DNA from 3 places in the Mycobacterium sp. NGS45 genome. Region 3 is predicted to be linked to each of the others. Evidence: riboswitches for the same ligand, from Rfam matches in the RefSeq annotation. Region 3 holds a riboswitch; each other region holds the start of a gene.

Region 1 (6,654 bases), on a different contig from region 3:
GCGTTGATCGCGGTGCTGGCCGCCGCGGCCGGTGTGTTCGGCTGGTTGTACTTCGACGCCCGCAGTGAACTGGACGCCGCTGCCCGCCAGGCCGCGAACCACGAACGCGCAGAGCAGGTGGCGATGGACTACGCGGTGGCTGCCGCAGAGATGGACCACCGCGACCTCAGCTCCTGGAACCAGCGGTTGGTGGCCGGTACCTCACCGGAGCTCGAGGCCAAACTGACCGAGGCTGCGGAGTCGATGGAGCAGTTGCTCACACCGCTGCAGTGGCAGTCCACCTCCAAACCGTTGGCCGCGATCGTGCGTTCGGACGCCGGCGGGATCTATGTGGTCGACGCGTTCGTCAGCGTGCTCACCAAGACCACCCAAGCACCCGACGGTCTGCCGTCGACGGCGACCTACAGCGTCACCCTGGACAGCAACAACGACTGGCAGATCACGGATATCGGCGGCATCGATGCGGTCCTGGCTCCGCGCTGACATGGTGTCGTTGCTCCGGCGCGCCGTCGGCGCGCTGGTCGCGGCTTTGGTTGCGCTGCTGGCGATCTCACTGCCGGCGTCCGCCGACCCGCCGGACCCGGTGGGGGAGGAGCCGATACCGCCGCCCCTGCCGGTGATCGTGCCGGTGTACACCGACTGGCAACCACTGACGCCGTTCCCGTACGACGAGACCCGCCAGTACGTCACCGAAGCCGACATCACCGCGGGTCGCGAGATGTGCCAGTGGTTCGAGGCGCAGTACGAGGAGCTGATGCGCCAAATCGACCGGTTCAACATCAAATTGATCTCCCGCAACGGCAACTGGGCCGTCGACGACGTCTCGGCGCACGCGGCCGCCGTCGTTGCCAACATCGACCAGTCCGTGGCCTTCCTGGCGCCACGGACCCAGGCCTTGACCCAGCGGCGGGACTATGTCGGAGACAACTTCTTCCCGATGTACCAGGGGGAGAGCTTCTATCTGCTGTGGCAGCATCTGTCCAACGTCGGCAACGGCCTGCGGGCGCATCAGCCGGCCTGGTTCAGCGGCCCGTCGCTGCGCCGGGTGCAGTACTGGGGCAGCCGGATCAACCGGTCACACACCTGTCGGGGGGCGTGATGCGAATCCTGACCGTGCTGTGCGCGCTGTTCGGGGCGGCGACCCTGCCGGCCGCGCCCGCCGGCGCCGATGCCGACTTCGACGCCCAGATCGCCGGCGCCCACGCCGCGTCGTGCGGTGGGCTGCAGCATGATCCGTTGGTGGCCCGGGTGGCCGCGATCTCCAACCAGTCCACGCTCGACTACCTGCACCACGACGCCCAGTACGTGCCGGTGGCCGACCCGCTGTTCGTGCTGCGGGACTTCGGCGGCACCGCCGGCAAGGCCGTGCAGCTACAGGGCGCCGGCCGCGACGCCGACGCCGCCATCGCAGGAGCGCTGCTGCAGGGACACGCGGTGCTGGCCGACTGCTCCTACACCACGTTCGGCACCAGCGTGATCCACGATGAGCAGACCGGCCGCACCCTGGTGGTCGCGGTGCTGGCCGGACCCTAGCGGCGTAGGTCCATCCACGGCGGGGTGAGCCAGGACCCGGCCGGGGTGAGCGCAAAACGCAACGGGCCCCGCTCGCAGTAGGTGGTGGCGTTCTCGGCGACCGCGCAGGTGGTGCCCTGATGTTCGATGGAGGTGCGTTCCGGCAACGACTTGGCGGCGACGGTGGCCGGCATCCGGAACGGCACGGTCCAGTCGTAATGCATGGCTCGGTCGCCGGTGACCCAACCCAATGCCTGGGTTCCGGGCGGGGCGCCCGGGATGTCACCGCGGCAGGCGAAGCTGCCGCGCCCCCAGATCCCGCAGTTCTGTTCGGTCGGCGCGGTGAACCAGACCCCGTCGGCACCGGGCACCGTGAACGTTGCGGCGTCGGCCTGGTCGAAGAACCGGATGGTGGGCCACGGGTCGACGACGTCGGGTTCGGCGTGCGCGGGGGCCGCCGCCAGGATCAGCGCCGCGGTTGCCAGCACGGTCCCCACCAGGCGTCGCTGAGACTTCACCCCGCGACCCTACCGCGGTCGAACGACGATTTGCTCGCTCACGATAGGCTATCTCGACCCGCACGCACATACGGAGGAGGTGTATGGCAAAGCAGCTGACTGACGAGCAGATCGTCAGCGAACTGGAGCCGATCGCCGAGGCTAACCTCAATCGGCACCTGTCTGCCACCACCGACTGGTACCCGCACGACTACGTGCCGTGGGACCGCGGTCGCAGCTACTCCGCCACCGGCGGCAACGACTGGGATCCGGAGCAGAGCGAGCTCAGCGACGTCGCGCGCGCAGCGCTGATCACCAACCTGTTGACCGAGGACAACCTGCCGTCCTACCACCGTCAGGCCGCCAAGTACTTCACCCAGGACGGCGCCTGGGGCACCTGGGTGGGTCGATGGACCGCTGAGGAGAACCGGCACGGCATCGTGATCCGGGACTACCTGGTGGTGAGTCGTGGCGTGGACCCCGTCGCGCTCGAGCAGGCCCGCATGGTGCACGTCACCAACGGCTTCGCGCCCACCGCCGAAGAAGAAGAGACCCACCGGACCGACTTCCTGCTGTCGATCGCCTACACCACGTTCCAGGAGTTGGCGACCCGGGTGAGTCACCGCAACACCGGCAGGGTGTGCAACGACCCGGTCGCCGACCGGATGTTGCAGCGGGTGGCAGCCGACGAGAACCTGCACATGATCTTCTACCGGGACATGTGTGGGGCGGCCCTGGAGTTGACGCCTGACCTGGCCATGGACGCCGTCGCCGCGGTGATCGAGAATTTCCGGATGCCCGGGCGAGGCATGCCCGACTTCCGCCGCAACGGCGTGCTGATGGCCAAGCACGGCATCTACGATCCGCGCCAACACCTCGAGGAGGTGGTGCGACCGAACCTGCGCAAATGGCGGATCTTCGAACGCAACGACTTCACCGCGCTCGGTGAGCGGCGTCGCGACGAACTGGCTGCCTACCTCGACGACCTGGAGCGGCAGGCCACCAAGTTCGAAGCGCAGCGCGACCGGCTGCTGGCTCGGGAAGCCGCCAAACGCCAAGCCGGCTGAGCAGAGTTCGGCGGCCGGGCTCGGTCGGCGCGACGCTGCCCGGATCTCGTGCGGTAAGTGCTACCGGGGGTCTGCATCGGTCGCCACCATTTCCAGGTAGGCGGCGGCGATGGCAGGTAGTTGGTAGGAGGTGTCGCTGTTGCTGCCCAGCGGGACCCGGTTGGGATCCAGATCGGACACCGCGTCGTGCAGATCAGCCGGCACGCCGTGCGCACGGTCCCGCAGTAAGGCCGACCGGGCAGCGCTGGAAAGCCGCCGCCACCATTGGGTCAGCCGGAGGCGTTCTTCCTCCAGGTGGATTGCTTCGGCCGAGCGAAGTTGCCACTTGCGCTGCGCTTCGTCACGGAAGAGCTGCCGTGCCCCTTTGGGGATCGCCGCGGCCACCGCGTCGGGGAGATAGCCGTGCGGTCGGGCCAGCAAGTCGGCTCGAGCCCGCAGGTCCAAATCGTCGAACCATGAGTGTGATTGTCTGCGGGGCATATTCAACAGTAGCGCAGCCGGCGTCCGGCACAGTCCGCTTCCTCGGTGGGCGGTGCAAGTGGATTGGCTGCGGGCGTCATCGTGATCGGTGACCTTGCGCCGTCGCGAAGAAACGCGACAGTCCCGGTAACGCAAAGAGCTGGCACGGCTGATGCCGTGCCAGCTCTGCGAAGTCTGAGTTACCCTCAGATGACGGAAACTCCCACCGCCTGAGGGCCTTTCGCGCCCTGCTCGATCTCGAACTGAACTCGAGCGTTCTCCTCCAGCGTGCGGAAGCCGCTACCGCTGATCTCGGAGTAGTGGACGAAGACGTCGGCGTCTCCGCTGTCCGGGGCGATGAAGCCGAAGCCCTTCTCGCCGTTGAACCATTTCACAGTGCCCTGTGTCATTGAAACTTACTTCTCTCATTTTGCGAGCGCGACAAGAAAATGCGCGCGACTGACGGTAACACGAATTCGATGCGTCGTCCTCATCGCGGCACTCGGCGGCAGGCTCAGACCACCGGGTTGGGCCGGGCCGGGCTGGCTCGGCCGACGGATCGCACCGTGCCATAATGCCTCGGTAAGGTGACGACGAAGTAGGAAGCCGGTGTGAGTCCGGCGCGGTCCCGCCACTGTCATCGGGGAGCGACCCTCAACCGCCACGGCGCAAGCTGGAAGGCGAGGCGAGCAGTGATCCGAGAGCCAGGAGATTCACGTCGTTGCATCCTGCTACCCGGGGCGGTGCACCCCGAGAAAGCCGATGAGCGTCCGTGTCAGTTCGAACGTGCGGTGGTCGGCTGTGACCGCACCCATGTACATGTCCGCACCGCCGGAGGTCTGGTCCGGCTTGCTGTCATCTGGACCCGGACCGGGTGCACTACACGCAGCCGCCGTCGCCTGGAGCACGTTGAGTGCCGAATACGCCGAGATTGCCGCCGAGTTGACCGCACTGCTGGCGGCGGTGGAGTCGGCGAACTGGGAAGGGCCCAGTGCTGCAACATATGCCGCAGCCCACGGCCCGTATCTGGCCTGGCTGACCCAACAGAGCGCGGAGAGTGCGGTACGCGCCGCACAGCATGAAACCGTTGCAGCGTCCTACAGTAGCGCGCTGGCAGCCATGCCGACGTTGGCCGAACTGGCCGCCAACCACGCCACCCACGCGGTGCTGATCGGCACGAATTTCTTTGGCATCAACACGATTCCGATCGCACTCAATGAAGCCGACTACCTGCGGATGTGGATTCAGGCCGCGACCGTGATGGGGGCCTACGACAGTGTCGCCACCACGACGCTGGCTGCCACCCCGGAAAGTATTGTGGCGCCGCAGATCCTGAACGCCAACACGTTGGCCGCCGCCGACCCGCCGCCGGATCAGACCAACGACTATCTGGAATTCTTCGACCAGATCGGCTACACCGAGTTCTACAACAACGTGCTGGATCCGCTGATCCAGGGCGTCTACAACGACCCGTTCTTCGCCGAACTGTTCGCCGGCATCGACCCGTATCTGCCCTGGACCGGCAATCCGCTGGCCTTCTTCCATCCGTTCAATCTGGCGTTCGCGCTGGGCTATCCGATGGACATCGCGCAGTACGTGGCCTACATCTCGCAGACCGCCGGCTACGTGGCGGCCGACCTCGGTATCGCGTTCGCCTCCGGCAACCCGGTCGCGATCGCCTACACGCTGCTGTTCGGTGCCGGCGCGATGTTCGTGGCGATCACCACCGACACCATCGCGCTGCTGAAGACCACGCTGCAGCAGGTGCTGCTGGCGGCGCTGCCCGCGCTGATACCGATCCTGGCCGCAACCGTCGCGGTGGCGCCGTTTTTGACCGCCGGCGGTCTACTGGGCGCGGGCGGGCTGGCCGCGCTGCACAACCCGGTGCCGGTGCTGCCGATGACGCCGCCCCCGGCACCGCCGCCGGTGGCGTTCTCGATGACGTCGGGCGGCGCGGCCCCGCCGCCCACCGCACCGGCGTCGACGCCGGCGACCTCGACAGTGACGGCCCCGCCGGCACCCAGCTCCGTGGCCAGCGCGCCGCCGACCGCCTCGCCGCCCACCCTGGGCAACATGGATGCCTTCGGCTATCTGCTCGGCGGGATACCGGCCGATGCCCGGCGCGCGGCCAGCAGCCGGGCCCGGCGGCGCTCAGCAGAGCGCCGTGACGCCGAGAACCCGGAGGGTTCGCCGGTCGCCGAGGAGCAGGAGCAGCAGCAGATGCAGCGCCGCCGGGCCAAGGCCCAGCAGCTGGGCCGTGGCTACGAATACATGGACCTCGAGCCCGAGACCACAGCGTCGGAGCAGGGCGCCGGACCGATGGGGTTCGCCGATGCCGTGGCGCGCCCGGACGGCGCGCAACCCAGTGGGTTCGCTTCGCTGCGTGGTGACGCATTCGGCAACGGTGTGCGCCGGCCCATGCTGCCGAGCAGTTGGGGCGAGTAGTACCCGTCGTTCAGATAGTGCCTGGGTAGGCCCGCGAGCCCACTTCGCCTACCTGGGCGCTATCTCGATGACATAGAGATCAGAAAACCCCGCCTACTCGCGTAGGCGGGGTTCCCGATATCGGGGTGGCTGACGGGACTCGAACGCGCGCAGGAGACTGATCGCAGTGCGTGAAACGCCCGTCAACCGCTTTGACCAGCGGCGCAGCTAGTGCTGACCAGCATTGTGGGATGAGTAATAGCGAAGAAGCCCTGTTGCAGAAATCGCGGCTCAGGTGTAGGCGACGTGGACGCCGTGGATGTGCCCCTCGAAAGGGAAGGGGGCCCGTTCTCGGTAGTCCAGCGAGACCGGCGATCCCAGACATATCCCGATGTCGAAGCAGTCGTTGGCGGTGAACAGCAGCGGAGCGCTGATGGGCACCTGCGCCTGCCCTACCACCTCACCGTCGACCCGCAGCGTGACGTCGAGCGGCCCGCCGGGGCGCTGCTCGGCGTAGCGCGTCTCGACGACAATCGTTGCGCGCCCGCCGGGCAACTTCGCAGTCGAGCGAATCTTGGTGCGCTGCAGGATGAACAGGTTGTACTCGTAGCACAGGTGACCCTCGTCGAGGTAACAGGTCAGCCCGCCGGCGCCCGCCCCGAGTGCGTACAGCACACCGTTCGCGCTGTCGGGCA
Region 2 (6,654 bases), on a different contig from region 3:
CGGCGCGCCCGCGGTGTCGAGGCACAGCTGCAGCAACGAGGGCGGCAGGCAGCGGCGCAGGCCGTTCAGGCCGGGTTGGTCGAGTTGGATGCGGTAGCCCTGATGGCGGGTCTCGGGCCCCGCGTCCCGCTCGTAGACGGCGACGTCGAAGCCGAGTTGGGATAGGCCGTGGGCCAGAACGAGACCGCCGAGACCGGCGCCGATGATGGCGACGCGATATGAGTTGTGCACAGATTCCTGCCTTCGTGTGAAAGCACTGGAACCCGAACACCGGGTTGGAACGTCCTGCGGACGCCGCTCCGAAACACCATTCGAAAGCGATTTTTCGCGCATGTGTGTTTATTTAGACGCGGCTAACTATATGCCTGCGGCAGTGTTGTGACAAATCCACCAGCGGCTTTCCCGGGCGATCAGAGAGGGTCAGCGACCAGAACCCCTGCACCGGCGGTTCCCGGCCGGGCGGGAAGACGACTCGGTAGCTGCGGCCGCCGTGCAGCGCATGTCTGGTACCGCTGCCGGGTGAACGTCCCGCGATGCGAGTTACGCCGAGGATTGCAGTCAGTATGTGGCAACGATCCTCGGCGTAAGTGCTTCGCTACCGGCAAACCGAGCTGGCCTGCTCTCATTCGAGCCAGTCGTTGCCCGCCAGGCCAAGCGATTTCACGTCGAGGACGGGTTCGATGCCGGACTGCGGTGCCAACCCATGGTTTTCCAGTACCGACCGCAGTACCTCGGCGGCATCGATGTTGAGCGGACTGGAAACCCACATCGCGTACGGCAGGTTGATGAACCGGTTTTCCCGCACCGCTCGCAAGTTCTGGCTCGCGGGATTGGAGCGCAGGGCCTGGATCTTCTCCTGCACCGACTGGCCCGGATAGTCGACGAATGCGATCAGGTCGGGGTCGGACGTGGCGATCCGCTCCCAGCTCACCGTGGTCCAGGTGTCGGCGATGTCCTCGGTGGCGTTACGGGCACCGGCAGCGTCGATGATCCCTTGCGGCCCGCCGAACGACCCGGAGGAGAACACGGTGTCGCTGCCGCTGTCGAACAGGAAGATGGTGGGCTTCTGTTCGGGTTGGGGTGCGGCGCGCAGTGTTTCGAGTCGCGTGCCCACCTCGTCGGCGGCTCGGGCACCGTGTTCGGCATTGCCGGTGATGATGCCGATGTTGCGCAGATCGGTGTCCAGCGCCACCCACGGGTCCATGGTGCCGCGCACGGACTCACCTTCGACCTGCCGGCACGCCTCGGACAGTTGGTAGACCTCGATGCCATGTCCGGCAAGGATTTCCGGAGTGATACCGCGGGCCTCGCCCATGCCGTAGTTGTAGCCGGCGAAGATCACCTGCGGTCGTGCGGCGACGATGTTCTCCAAGGTCGGCTGACTCGGGGCGACTTCGTTGAGGTCGTCGACCTGCGAACCGTATGCCAGACGAAGGACATCGACGTCACGGGCCATCGAGCTGACGGCCACCATCTGCGCACGCGCACCGGCGGCCAGTGCGATGGCGATCATGCCGCCGTCGTTGACGAACAACCGGTCCAGGGGTTGGTCGTAACTGACCTGCGCACCGCAGTTGGTCACGGTCACGGTGGCGGCGGCGACGGAGTCCCGGTTCGGCGAACTGCACCCAGTGGTCGAACCCAGCGCCAGCGCCGAAGCGATCGCCACGACCGCCAGTCCGGTGCGCCGGGTCATCCAAAACGGTTGTCTCACAATGATTGTCCTTGCTAGGAGTCGGAAGCCGGGTCGGCATGGGTCAGCAGCAGGTGGGAAAGGCCCGTCGTGGGATGGGTGATGACATCGCCGGCGACGTCGAAGACCGCAGCGAGCAGGTCGGCGTCGAGGACCTCGACCGGCGGTCCGTGCGCGACGAGCCCACCGGCCGCAATGACTGCGACGGCGTCGAAATGCCGCAACACCAGATCCAGGTCGTGGATGGCGGCGATGACCGTGCCGGCCAGGCCGTCGAGGACGCGCATGAACCTCAGCCGCCAGGCGGCGTCGAGATGATTGGTCGGTTCGTCGAGGACGAGCACCGACGTCTGCTGGGCCAAGGCCCGCGCCAACACGACGCGATGCCGTTCCCCGCCGGAGAGCTGCGCGCAAGACCGATGCCCCTGACCGGCCAAACCGACTGCGTTCAAGGCGGAGTCGATGATCGTCTGCTCCCCGACCCCTACCGTGGACCATGGATTCCGATACGGAGTCCGGCCGAGGCCGACCGCTTCTGCGACCGTCAGTTCTCCCGATGGCCGCTCTTCCTGCCCGACCACGGCTAGTGTGCGTGCCCGCTGCCGCGCCGGCATTCGATATACATCTGCGCCGTCGACCAGAACCGTTCCGGACCTCGGCGCCTCGAGCCCCGACAGCGCCCGCAGCAGGGTGGTCTTGCCGGCGCCGTTGGGGCCCACCACGGCCAATCGGCTGCCGGCAGCAACCGCCAGATCCACACCGGACAACACGGTTCTCCCGCTGCGCCGACATTGCAGGCCGGACGCGCTGACCGCTGCGGCGCTCATGTGCCGCTGCCGAATTCGTAGCGCCGACGGCCCATCAGGAAGAGAAACACCGGCGCGCCGATCAGCCCGGTGACGATGCCCAACGGCATCTCCCGGGGCGCGGCCAGCTCTCGGGAGATCACGTCGACCCAGACCAAGAACAGCGCCCCGCCACACACCGTGACCGGCAGCATCGCGCGATGAGTGGCGCCGACGACCAGGCGCGCCGCATGCGGCACGATGAGCCCGACGAAACCGATGCCGCCCGACACCGCAACCAGCACCCCGACCAGGACACCTTGGGTGGCGAACAGCGCATTGCGCAGGGCCCGTACCGGCACCCCGAGCGAGGTGGCGGTGTCGGTGCCGGCCGCGTAGGCGTCCAGCCAGGAGTGGATCAACAGCGCCCCGATCAGCACGACCAGCACCACCGCAGCCGCGAGCGGAACCTTCGCCCAGGTCGCTCCGGCCACGCTGCCCAGCAGCCAGAACATGACGCTCTCGGCGGCGTGTGGGTCGCCGGCGGTGAATACCAACAACGACGACATCGCCATGAACGCCGAGGACAGCACCACGCCCGACAGGATCAGCCGGAGTGCGGACAGTCCGCCCTGAGCGCGGGCCACCGCGTAGCCGGTCAGAGTGGCGAGCACCGCGCCCAGCAGCGCCCCGCCGGACAGGGCCCACACGCCCAGCGCGGACAACGCCCCCAGCGTCAGCACTGCCGTGGCGCCGACCGCCGCGCCCGCGGATACCCCCAGCAGATACGGCTCGGCCAGCGGGTTGCGGACCAACGCCTGCATCAGCGCTCCGGCCAGCGCCAACCCGGCACCCACGGTCGCCGCGAGGATGGACCGCGGCAGCCGCAAGTCCCAGATGATGACGTCGTAGGCCGTGTCGACCTCGGTGCCCGCGACGAAGCGGCCGGTCACCGCCCGCCAGACGTCACCGAGCGGGATGTCCTCCGCGCCGAAGGCGACCGACACCACGATGCTCACCAGCGTCAGACCCGCGAGCACCGCGGACAGTGCCACGGCCGGGACGCGTCCAACCGGTGGAACCGGTGTCGTGCCGCGGCGACGGACAGCCTCCTCGACGACGATCACGGGCCGTCGGAGGTTCGACACGTCTTGCCTTCATCTGCCGAGGTATCTGTGCGCGAGATACACGTGGACTCGATGAGGCCGGCAGGTATTCGGACTTGGGATCATCCGAACTCGACGCCTTCCCAGAGGTCCGCGAGAACCTCCAGTGGCTTGTGTCGAGCCCGTCTCCCATACCGCTGCGCGCCAGTCCCGGATTCGCACCGGGTTCCCTGGCATCCGCTCAGCACGGATGCGACCGACCTCGGATCAGGACCCTACCAAGGCCGGCCAGGGCACCGCGTAGCAACCAATCGCGGGTGCTGAGTTCAGTCGTTGTCGTCGTGCTGCTGCGCGCTACGCGCCTCGGCGCCGGTTTCGTCGGCGTCGAAGTCGTCATCGGGAGCCCGGGCCCCGACCTGAGGTTCGGCGTCGTCGCTCATCCCGAAAGCCGACGGGTCGGGCTCATCGCGACGGTCCGCACTGCTGGGGCTCGTTCGGTCCTTACTCACGGGCATACCTCCTGCACGGTGATGCCTACGACTACCCCTGGTGTGAGCGCCCAAACGACTGGTCGACCCGCCGGAGCCGGCGGCGCTTCCCTTCGGCCCGGCTACCGGAGCGCTTTTGCCGAGGATTGCAGTCAGTATTCGGAAAAAAATCCTCGGCGTAAGTACGGCCCGAGGCAGGCATCTCGCCGCATCCGCACCTGAGCGGGCACCGGCGGCATTGGTGCGATTTCGAACATTGCAGACCGCGGAGTCGTAAAATCGATGGCTGCACCAGCAGAACAACCGTCCTTCGAGACAGCCATGATGACGAAACGCAAGATCGTCGGGTCTCCTCGGACTGCACTGCGGCCGTAATCGTCCTGGCCGGGGTTGTCGTCGCTGGATTCCCGGCCCAGGCAGACGATTTCGTGGCCGGCTTGCACGGCCAGGTCGACCAGATTCGGCAATCCTGCACCGGGATTGGCGACGATCCGCGTTTGACGGCGGCCGCTCAACGGCATGCCGATGACATGCTGCGCAGCGGCGTGGGCGGGCACACCGGTTCGGATGGTTCGTCACCACAAGCCCGTATCGCGGACGCCGGCCACCCGGCCGGCTACACCGGTGAAATCGTCTACTGGGGCACCGGATCTGCTGCCACACCGGCTGCGGCGTTCGACGCGTGGATGCAAAGCCCTCCGCACAGCGCAATCATCTTGAACTGCAACTTCACCGCAGTCGGGTTCGCGACCGCCAGCGACGGCAACAAGATGACCGCCGTCGGTGACTTCGCGGGCGTCTGACACCAGCGGCCCCGGCCCGCAGTTTTCAGCCAGCGGATCGTAGGTGACGTCGCCGGCTGTCCCGAGGCAAGCTGGGGCCGGAGGCTGGTGGCCATCCGCCACGTATCCATGACCGCTCAGCGAGTACAGGTTCACGCCTGCCCTAGCCATTGGAGGCGACGCCATGTCCGAGTCCGCGCAGGATCCCACGCGCTGGTTCACCGACCTGATCGACTCGCAGCAGGCGCTGCTCAGCACCGCCGGTGGCCCAGAGTTCCCGTTCGCCAAGCAGTGGACCGATGCGTTGGCCGCATCCACCAAGTGGCAGTTGGAGACCTGGAATCAGCTCACCAACAGTTGGGCCGCGATGTTCGGGCTCGGTTCGTCCGCAGAGCCGATCAAGGACCGCCGGTTCTCCGGTGACGCCTGGACCAAGGATCCACGCTTCGAAGCCACCGCACGGACTTATCTCGCGCAAGTGGACCTGCTGACCAAAGCGCTCGAAGCTGCACCGCTCGATGAGCGCAGCAAAGGCCAGTGGAGCTTTGCGCTGCGGCAGGTCGCCGACGCGCTCAGCCCGGCAAACAACCTGATGACCAATCCGGAGGCACAACAGCGCGCGCTGGAAACCGGCGGCAAGAGCCTGATCGAGGGAATTCAGCTGTTCACCGAAGATCTGGCCAAGGGCCGGATCTCGATGACCGATGAAACCGCCTTCCAGGTCGGCGAAAACGTCGCCACCACACCGGGTTCGGTGATCTTCCAGAACGAGATCATGCAGGTGATCCAATACTCGCCGACCACCGACGAGGTGTACGAGCGGCCGCTGCTGATCGTCCCGCCGTGCATCAACAAGTTCTACATCCTCGATTTGCAGCCAGAGAACTCGTTCGTCGGCCACGCGGTCGCCGAGGGGCACACCGTCTTCCTGGTGTCCTGGCGCAACGCCGGCCCCGACCAGGGCCGGCTGACTTGGGATGACTACATCGACGACGGTGTCTTGCGGGCCCTCGACGTGGCCCTCCAGATCAGCGGCGCCGAGCAGGCGAACACGCTCGGATTCTGCATCGGTGGCACGCTGCTGGCCAGCGCCCTGGCCATTCTGCAGGCTCGCGGTGAACAGAAGGCCGCGAGCATGACGCTGTTGACCACCTTCCTGGATTTCAGTGACGCCGGTGAGATCGGTCTGCTGGTCGACGAGAACAGCGTCGCCCAACGCGAGACCGCGATCGGCGGCGGCGGGGTGTTGCAGGGCAGCGAGTTGGCCCAGGTGTTCTCGCTGCTGCGGGCCAACGATCTGATCTGGCCGTATGTGGTCAAGGGCTACCTGCAGGGACAGGCTCCCCCGCCGTTCGACCTGCTGTACTGGAACAGCGACGACACCAACCTGCCGGGACCGATGTTCTGCTGGTATGTCCGAAACACCTACCTGGAGAACAAGTTACGTGAGCCCGGCGGCACCGTGCAGTGCGGCGTCCCGGTTGACCTCGGGTCCATCGACATCCCGTCGTTCTTGTATGCCTCGCGTGCCGACCACATCGTGCCCTGGACCGCGGCCTACGCCAGCACCCAAATACTGGGTGGTGAGCGGACATTCGTCCTCGGTGCCAGCGGGCACATCGCCGGCGTGATCAATCCCCCGGCCAAGAAGAAGCGCAACTTCTGGGTCCACGAAGACCAATCCTTCGACCCCGACCCGGACAAGTGGTTGGACGGTGCCGTGAGTATCCCGGGTAGCTGGTGGCCGACCTGGCACGACTGGGTGGCCCAGACCGCCGGCGAGAAGGTGGCTGCACCGCA
Region 3 (6,654 bases):
CGCTCAGGTCGAAGCCGGTGACCTGATCGCGGTGATCGGCTGAAATCGTCTCGGCCGCGCTGAATACTGAACTGAGAGCGAAGATCGGGTCGAATCTTCGCTCTCAGTTCAGTTTCCGCGTAGCAACGCCGGTAATGACTAGAAGATCAGGCCAGAAGTCTTGCTGCGGGCGGCCGCGAAACGCTGCTGCACGTCAGCCCAGTTGACCACGTTCCAGAACGCCTTGACGTAGTCGGCTTTGACGTTCTTGTACTGCAGGTAGTAGGCGTGCTCCCACATGTCGACCTGCAGCAGCGGGATGATGCCCAGCGGGACGTTGGCCTGCTGGTCGAACAGCTGGAAGGTGAGCAGTCGGTCGCCGAGGGTGTCGTAACCCAGCACCGCCCAGCCGGAGCCCTGCAGGCCGTTGGCAGCGGCGGTGAACTGTGCGCGGAACTTGTCGAACGAACCGAACTGGTCGTCGATAGCCGCGGCCAGGTCGCCTTCCGGCTTGTCTCCGCCGTTGGGGGACAGGTTCTTCCACCAGATGGTGTGGTTGACGTGCCCACCGAGGTGGAACGCCAGGTTCTTCTCGTTGAGGAAGATCGCCGCGTGGTCGCCGTTGGCGCGGGCCTCCTCGAGCTTGCCCAGTGCGTCATTCACACCTTTGACGTAGGCCGCGTGGTGCTTGCTGTGGTGGATCTCGTTGATCTGACCTGAGATGTGGGGTTCCAACGCACCGTAGTCGTAGTCCAACTCGGGCAGGGTGTACTCGGCCATGAATTCCTCTCTGCGTACGCGCTCGGGGAGCCGTCGGCCGGCCTGGACAGATGATCTGCCGCATCGACAGTGCGTGCGCCGCCGGCCAATGGCAGTTTATCTGTTCAGGTGAGCATGTGATAGACCGGGCACTGGCTATTCCGGCGGCACCGGCGCGGCGGGCTGCGGCGCCCAGTAGGCCAGCATCTCGGCGAACGTGTCGAACGCCGGTCCGCAGATCCCGTACGGCGCCTCCAAGTGCAGACTCAACGGGAATCCGAGCTCGGCCACGCCGTCGATCACCCGCCGGTACAGGTCCAGCAGCCGTCGACGCTTCTCGGCCGGCTCGGCCGCGGCCAGCGCGCGCACGAAGTCTTGCTCGACCTCGACGGCGGCGTTGCCGCGGTCCCGGATCAGCCAGTCGATCAGGCCCACCTCGGCTTCGAGTTTCGGCACGAAGCCGAACGAGAGCAGGATTTCCGGTCGATGCGCACTGGTACGCGCGAACTCTCGCAGAAATCCGACGATGGCGTCGGAATACAGCAACTGCGTCATCCCGAACGTCGCGCCCCGGTCGCACTTGAAGCCGAAGCGCTCCTGCTCACCGTCGCGGGTGGGGATCAGGATCACCCCGCGGTTGTCGACGAGCTCACCGAACTTGGACAGCGCCTCGATCGGGGGGACGCCCTCGCCGTCGCCGTCGTTCATGGTGCGGGGAACCCCGACGAAGATGGTGCCGTCGAACCGGGCGGCCCGCAGCCGGCCGAGACGTTCCCGCAGCGCCGCCTCGTCGAGGAACGAGGTCACCTGGGTGCACAGGGCGGACACGCCGGGCAGATCCGGGCTGATGATCGACCAGAAGTCGAGGACGTCGAGCTTGGGCTTCATCTCGACCGGCCGGTCGTCGTCCTCGGCGATCATCCCGGGAATCATGATGTGGCCGATCCGCCCGGCGATGCCGGCTTGCTCGGCGTGGCGCAGCACCTTGTGCGCCTCTTCCCGCGCGCGCGGCACACCGCGTTCGACGTCGGGCGGCACCAATTCCAAGGCGATGGTGTTCAGCGGCATGGTGACCTCCTGGTCATTGTGCAAACACGTTGCGCCCCAGGGCTTCCTGGGGCGCAACGCGGATGCGGACGACGACTAGCCGCGCACGGCCTTGGCCGCGGCCACCATGTTGCGAAGCGATTCGGTCACCTCATCGGTGCTCCGGGTCTTCAACCCACAGTCCGGATTGACCCAAAGGCGTTCCGCGGGAACTGCGTCGAGCGCATGGCGTAGCGATGCCACCATCTCGTCGGTGGACGGCACCCGCGGTGAGTGGATGTCGTAGACACCCGGACCGACGCTGTTGGCGAACCCGATCTCGTTGAGGTCTCCGAGCACCTCCATGCGTGATCGCGCGGCTTCGATCGAGGTGACGTCGGCATCCAGGTCGGCGATCGCGCCGATCACTTCACCGAACTCCGAGTAGCACAGATGCGTGTGGATCTGGGTGGTGTCGTCGACCCCGGAGGTGGACAGCCGGAACGCCGAGACCGCCCAGGCCAGGTATTCCTGCTGGTCCTCGCTGCGCAACGGCAGCAGCTCGCGCAGTGCGGGCTCGTCGACCTGGATGATCGAAATGCCGGCGGCCTGCAGGTCTACGGTTTCGTCCCGGATCGCCAGCGCGATCTGGTTGGCGCTGTCGGCCAACGGTTGGTCGTCCCGGACGAAGGACCAGGCCAGGATGGTCACCGGGCCGGTGAGCATGCCCTTGACCGGCTTGTCGGTCAGCGATTGCGCGTACCGGATCCAGTCGACGGTCATCGGTTGGCGTCGCGCCACGTCGCCGTACAGGATTGGCGGCCGCACACACCGGGAGCCGTAGGACTGCACCCAGCCGTTCTGCGTGGCGAAGAAGCCGTCGAGTTGTTCGGCGAAGTACTGCACCATGTCGTTGCGCTCGGGTTCACCGTGCACCAGGACGTCCAGGCCGAGTTCCTCTTGCAGCCGGATCACGTCGGCGATCTCGGACCGCATCTGTTGTTCGTAGCCGGCCTGGTCGATCTGTCCAGCGCGCAGCGCAGCACGTGCTTTACGGATCGCGACGGTTTGCGGGTAGGAGCCGATGGTGGTGGTGGGCAACACCGGCAGCTTCAGCCGTGCGTCCTGGGCCGCCCGGCGACCGGCCGCCGGTCCGCGCTGGACACCGGTGGCGAGCACCGCCGCCAGCCGGGCGCGCAGCTCGCCGTCGTGCAAGCGGGGGTCGGCCGCGCGCGACGCCACCGCGGCGTTGGAGGCGTCGATCTCGGCGGCGACGGCCTCGCGTCCCTTGCGCAGTGCGACCGCCAGCGTTGCGACCTCGAACACCTTCTCGTCGCCGAAGGCCAGCCAGGTGCGCAGCGCGTCGTCGAGGTCGTGCTCGGGATCCAGCGAGTACGGCACGTGCAGCGTCGAGCAGGAGGTCGAAACTGCCAGGGAACCAACCGATCCCAGCAGCGACGCCAAAGTCCCCAGCGCGTCTTGCAGGTCGGTGCGCCAGATGTTGCGGCCGTCGACCACGCCGGCGACCACCAGCTTGTCGGCAAGCTCGGGGACCGCTGCGACGGCCCGGGTGCTACCGGCCACCAGGTCCACCGCGATCGCTTCGATCGGACTGCGGGCCAGCGCGGACAGCGCGCCGTTGAGGCCACCGAAGTAGGTCGCCACCAGGATGTCCGGCCGATGCGGCGCCGCGGCGAGTTCGGTGTACACCCGGTGCGCGAGTTTGGCCGCGTTGTCGAGTTGATCGGTGACCAGCACCGGCTCGTCCAACTGCACCCATTGCGCACCCGCTTCGGCGAGTTCGGCCAGCAGTTGCGCGTAGAGCGGCAGCAACTCGTCGATCCGCTCGATCGGTGCGGCCGCGCCGTCGACGGCCTTGCTCAGCGCGAGGAAGGTCAGCGGTCCGATCACGACCGGGCGGGCCGGAACGTCGAGTTCGCGCGCCTCGGCGAGTTCGGCCAGCACCTTCTGCGGATGCAGCGAGAAGACGGTGTCCGGCCCGATTTCGGGAACGATGTAGTGGTAGTTGGTGTCGAACCACTTGGTCATCTCCAGCGGTGCGACGTCGGCGTTGCCGCGGGCGGCAGCAAAGTAGCGGTCCAAATCGTCCGGGATCGACTGCACGCGCGGCGGCAGTGCGCCGAGCAACACCGCGGTGTCGAGGACCTGGTCGTAGTAGGAGAAGGTGTTGACCGGGACGGAGTCCAGGCCGGCCTGGACCAGCGAGGTCAAGGTCTGGCGACGCAGGTCGGCGGCGACCTCTTCGAGTCGGGTGCGGTCCACCCGGCCGGCCCAGTAGCCCTCGGTGGCGCGTTTGAGTTCGCGATTCGGTCCGATGCGGGGGGCGCCCAGAATGGTCGCGGTGAACGGTGTTGCCATGAGACGTCCTTCGATACGGCGGATAGCGCATTCGCCCACGGACGTCCACTGAGGCTGCACTGCGGCAGCTCTCGGCGATCCGCCCATTCCGCGAGGCGATGCACCGCCGGACGCGGCGCGTCCGGCACAGCTGGCAGGTCTTCGGACTCGCAGGCGCGCACCGTTTCCGGTGCTCCTAGTGGCCGTCGCTTCCCGGTGGCAGTTTGGCTGCTACCAGTGCTGATGACGGCGGTCGTTCCTGCATACCGCTGCGGGACAGTCCCGGATTCTCACCGGGTTCCCTCTATCGGTCCACCCATGGTGGACCGGTCGATGCCGTCCGCGCGGGGCGCGGGCGGCAAACCAGCTGCACCGCAAATTCTACCGCCTCCCCGGCAACACGGGGGGCCGCAGGGTAGGCACGGTCAATCGCAGCATCGGAACTCGCTTCGAGGCAACAGGATTCCCGCTACCGTCGAGCCGACGCCGCTCCGACCGAAGGATTCGACGATGCCCGATCCGCGCGCTGCCGAGTCCTCGACCCGTCGCTTCCACGTCTTGGCCGCCAATCCGGGCAAGCGGCGAACCGAGATCATCTACCTGGTCTGGTTCCTGGCGACCGTCCCGATCCAGGCCTTGGTGGTGTTCAACCTCAGCTACGACCGCCCCAACGACCCCGCCCTGGTGGGACAGGCCATGCTGATGGCCGCCGGCACGTTGATCCTGCCGTTGGTCCTGCGCGCCCCCGAGGACCGAGGTCGGCCGCTGCGCGACCTGTACGGCTTCCGGATGGGCATCTTCTTGACGATCTGGGCCGTGCTGGGCGGCTTCATCGGCACCGACCCCTGGTACGAGGTGCTGCACGGACACTTCGCGTTCAACACCGCACTGAATCCCAACGGTGTGCCGCTGTTCATGCTGCCGATGACCATCTCGGTGTTCAGTTTCTACACCGTGATCCTGGGCAGCCTCTACCGGATGCTCACCCAGGTGTTCACCCGCGACACCCTGGTCCGGCACGTGCTGCTGTGCCTGCTGTTGGCCGGCATCATGCCGCTGGGCGAGACGTTCGCCTACTCGGGTCCCAACTACTGCTTCGACAACGGTGTCGGCATGTGGGGCCTGAACGTGCTGATCTACGGCTCTTGGCATTTCGCCGCGCTGCTGTTCTACACCCGGTTCGACCGCGAACCCGACGAGCGCACTCCGCTGCAGACCGTCGCACTGTCAGGTTTCGCGGCGATCGGCCTCCTGATGGTGCTGATGGCGATCACCAAGACGTTCATCGCGCCGCACTTCGTCGAGGTGCAGCACGGGGTACGTCACCTCAACGACTGGAGTTCGGAAAATTGCCTGGGACCTAAGCCCTGAGGGTTTTGGTGGTCCGGGCTCCGACGGTGATCCACCCGGTGATCTCCCGGCGCCATCAGGCTCGGGACGGATGCCAGTTGCGGATGGCGGCGGCGAAGCGTTCCGGGGCGTCGGACTGCACGAAGTGCCCTGCGCCCTCGAACAACTCGGTGTGCACCTCGGTGAAGCTGGACTGCCAGCGCCGAAGTTCGGCCTCGCCGAACGCGATGTCGGCGGTGCCCCAGACGATCAATGCCGGCAGTGACGTCAGGCTGGCCAGGGTCTTCTCGACGCCTTCGAGAAAGGCGCGGCTGCCGGTGATTCGGCCGGGAAACACTGCCGAGGCCTGCCGACGCTGTGGTGTCGCCAGCGCCGACCGGTAGTGCGCCATCTCCGTGGCAGTGGGCGTGCGCAGCCGGTGCCCGGCCGGGATCATCGCGTTGACGAACAGATTGAACTGCCGGATCAGCAGTCGTCCGAGTGGTCCGCCCACCACGTGCGACATGATCTGGATTCCAAGCGCGTCGGCGGGCCAACCCATGGTGTTGGCCAGCACCAGTCGCGCGAACGCTGCGCGGCGCTGACCGACGGCGAACAGGCCGATGGGCCCGCCCCAGTCATGCGCCACCAGCGTGACGTCGCGGAGGTCGAGTGCATCGATGAAGCCGACTACGCACTGGGCGTGCTCTTCGGGCAGGTATCGGTACCCGGGCCGGGCATGCGACAGCCCGAATCCGGGGTAGTCCACCGCAACACAACGGAAGTCGTCGCGCAAGACCTGGATCACCTCGCGGTAGACGAACGACCAGGTGGGATTCCCATGCAGGAAGAGCAGCACGGGGCCGGCGCCCTCGTCGATGTAATGCACGGTGTTTCCGTCGATGTCGACGAACCGGCTCTGGAACGGGAACAACTCGTCGTCGACCCACGTGGGTCGGGTGCTGACTGCCATTGGCGCCTCCGATCAGTGCACTTGATATAATCAAGCCAGATTGAAAATATCAAGTAGGGGCGTGATGGCAAAGGATTACGGGCAGTATTGCGGGCTGGCACGTGCGCTCGACGTGGTCGGTGATCGTTGGAGTCTCCTGATCGTCCGGCAGTTGCTGATCGGACCCGCTCGCTATGGCGAGCTGAGGGACGGACTGCCGGGCATTGCGACCAATTTGCTGGCCGACCGGT

What was found. Region 3 has a riboswitch for cobalamin ahead of metE (5-methyltetrahydropteroyltriglutamate--homocysteine S-methyltransferase). Riboswitches for the same ligand answer to the same signal wherever they lie in the genome.
Region 1: it holds a riboswitch for cobalamin, as region 3 does, so the genes downstream of both, AC5Y3P_RS12520 (PPE family protein) here and metE (5-methyltetrahydropteroyltriglutamate--homocysteine S-methyltransferase) in region 3, are expected to answer to the same signal.
Region 2: it holds a riboswitch for cobalamin, as region 3 does, so the genes downstream of both, AC5Y3P_RS19840 (FecCD family ABC transporter permease) here and metE (5-methyltetrahydropteroyltriglutamate--homocysteine S-methyltransferase) in region 3, are expected to answer to the same signal.

Annotation. Positions count from the first base shown of each region.
Region 1 is NZ_JCALDB010000011.1:166,796-173,449, reverse strand. Features, by position in the region: gene AC5Y3P_RS12555 (hypothetical protein) at 1-483, shown strand, start outside; gene AC5Y3P_RS12550 (hypothetical protein) at 461-1,099, shown strand; gene AC5Y3P_RS12545 (hypothetical protein) at 1,099-1,533, shown strand; gene AC5Y3P_RS12540 (hypothetical protein) at 1,530-2,030, opposite strand; gene AC5Y3P_RS12535 (acyl-ACP desaturase) at 2,114-3,076, shown strand; gene AC5Y3P_RS12530 (hypothetical protein) at 3,137-3,520, opposite strand; gene AC5Y3P_RS12525 (cold-shock protein) at 3,742-3,945, opposite strand; cobalamin riboswitch at 4,093-4,270, shown strand; gene AC5Y3P_RS12520 (PPE family protein) at 4,337-5,980, shown strand; gene AC5Y3P_RS12515 (arylsulfatase) at 6,251-6,654, opposite strand, start outside.
Region 2 is NZ_JCALDB010000026.1:22,084-28,737, reverse strand. Features, by position in the region: gene AC5Y3P_RS19860 (FAD-dependent oxidoreductase) at 1-231, opposite strand, end outside; gene AC5Y3P_RS19855 (DUF1214 domain-containing protein) at 344-496, opposite strand; gene AC5Y3P_RS19850 (ABC transporter substrate-binding protein) at 623-1,696, opposite strand; gene AC5Y3P_RS19845 (ABC transporter ATP-binding protein) at 1,729-2,520, opposite strand; gene AC5Y3P_RS19840 (FecCD family ABC transporter permease) at 2,517-3,533, opposite strand; cobalamin riboswitch at 3,669-3,860, opposite strand; gene AC5Y3P_RS19835 (hypothetical protein) at 3,911-4,093, opposite strand; gene AC5Y3P_RS19830 (CAP domain-containing protein) at 4,447-4,875, shown strand; gene AC5Y3P_RS19825 (PHA/PHB synthase family protein) at 5,039-6,654, shown strand, end outside.
Region 3 is NZ_JCALDB010000020.1:80,635-87,288, forward strand. Features, by position in the region: gene AC5Y3P_RS17670 (pyruvate carboxylase) at 1-43, shown strand, start outside; gene AC5Y3P_RS17675 (superoxide dismutase) at 139-759, opposite strand; gene AC5Y3P_RS17680 (mycobacterial-type methylenetetrahydrofolate reductase) at 895-1,806, opposite strand; gene metE (5-methyltetrahydropteroyltriglutamate--homocysteine S-methyltransferase) at 1,882-4,143, opposite strand; cobalamin riboswitch at 4,276-4,450, opposite strand; gene AC5Y3P_RS17690 (hypothetical protein) at 4,633-5,493, shown strand; gene AC5Y3P_RS17695 (alpha/beta fold hydrolase) at 5,549-6,424, opposite strand; gene AC5Y3P_RS17700 (winged helix-turn-helix transcriptional regulator) at 6,489-6,654, shown strand, end outside.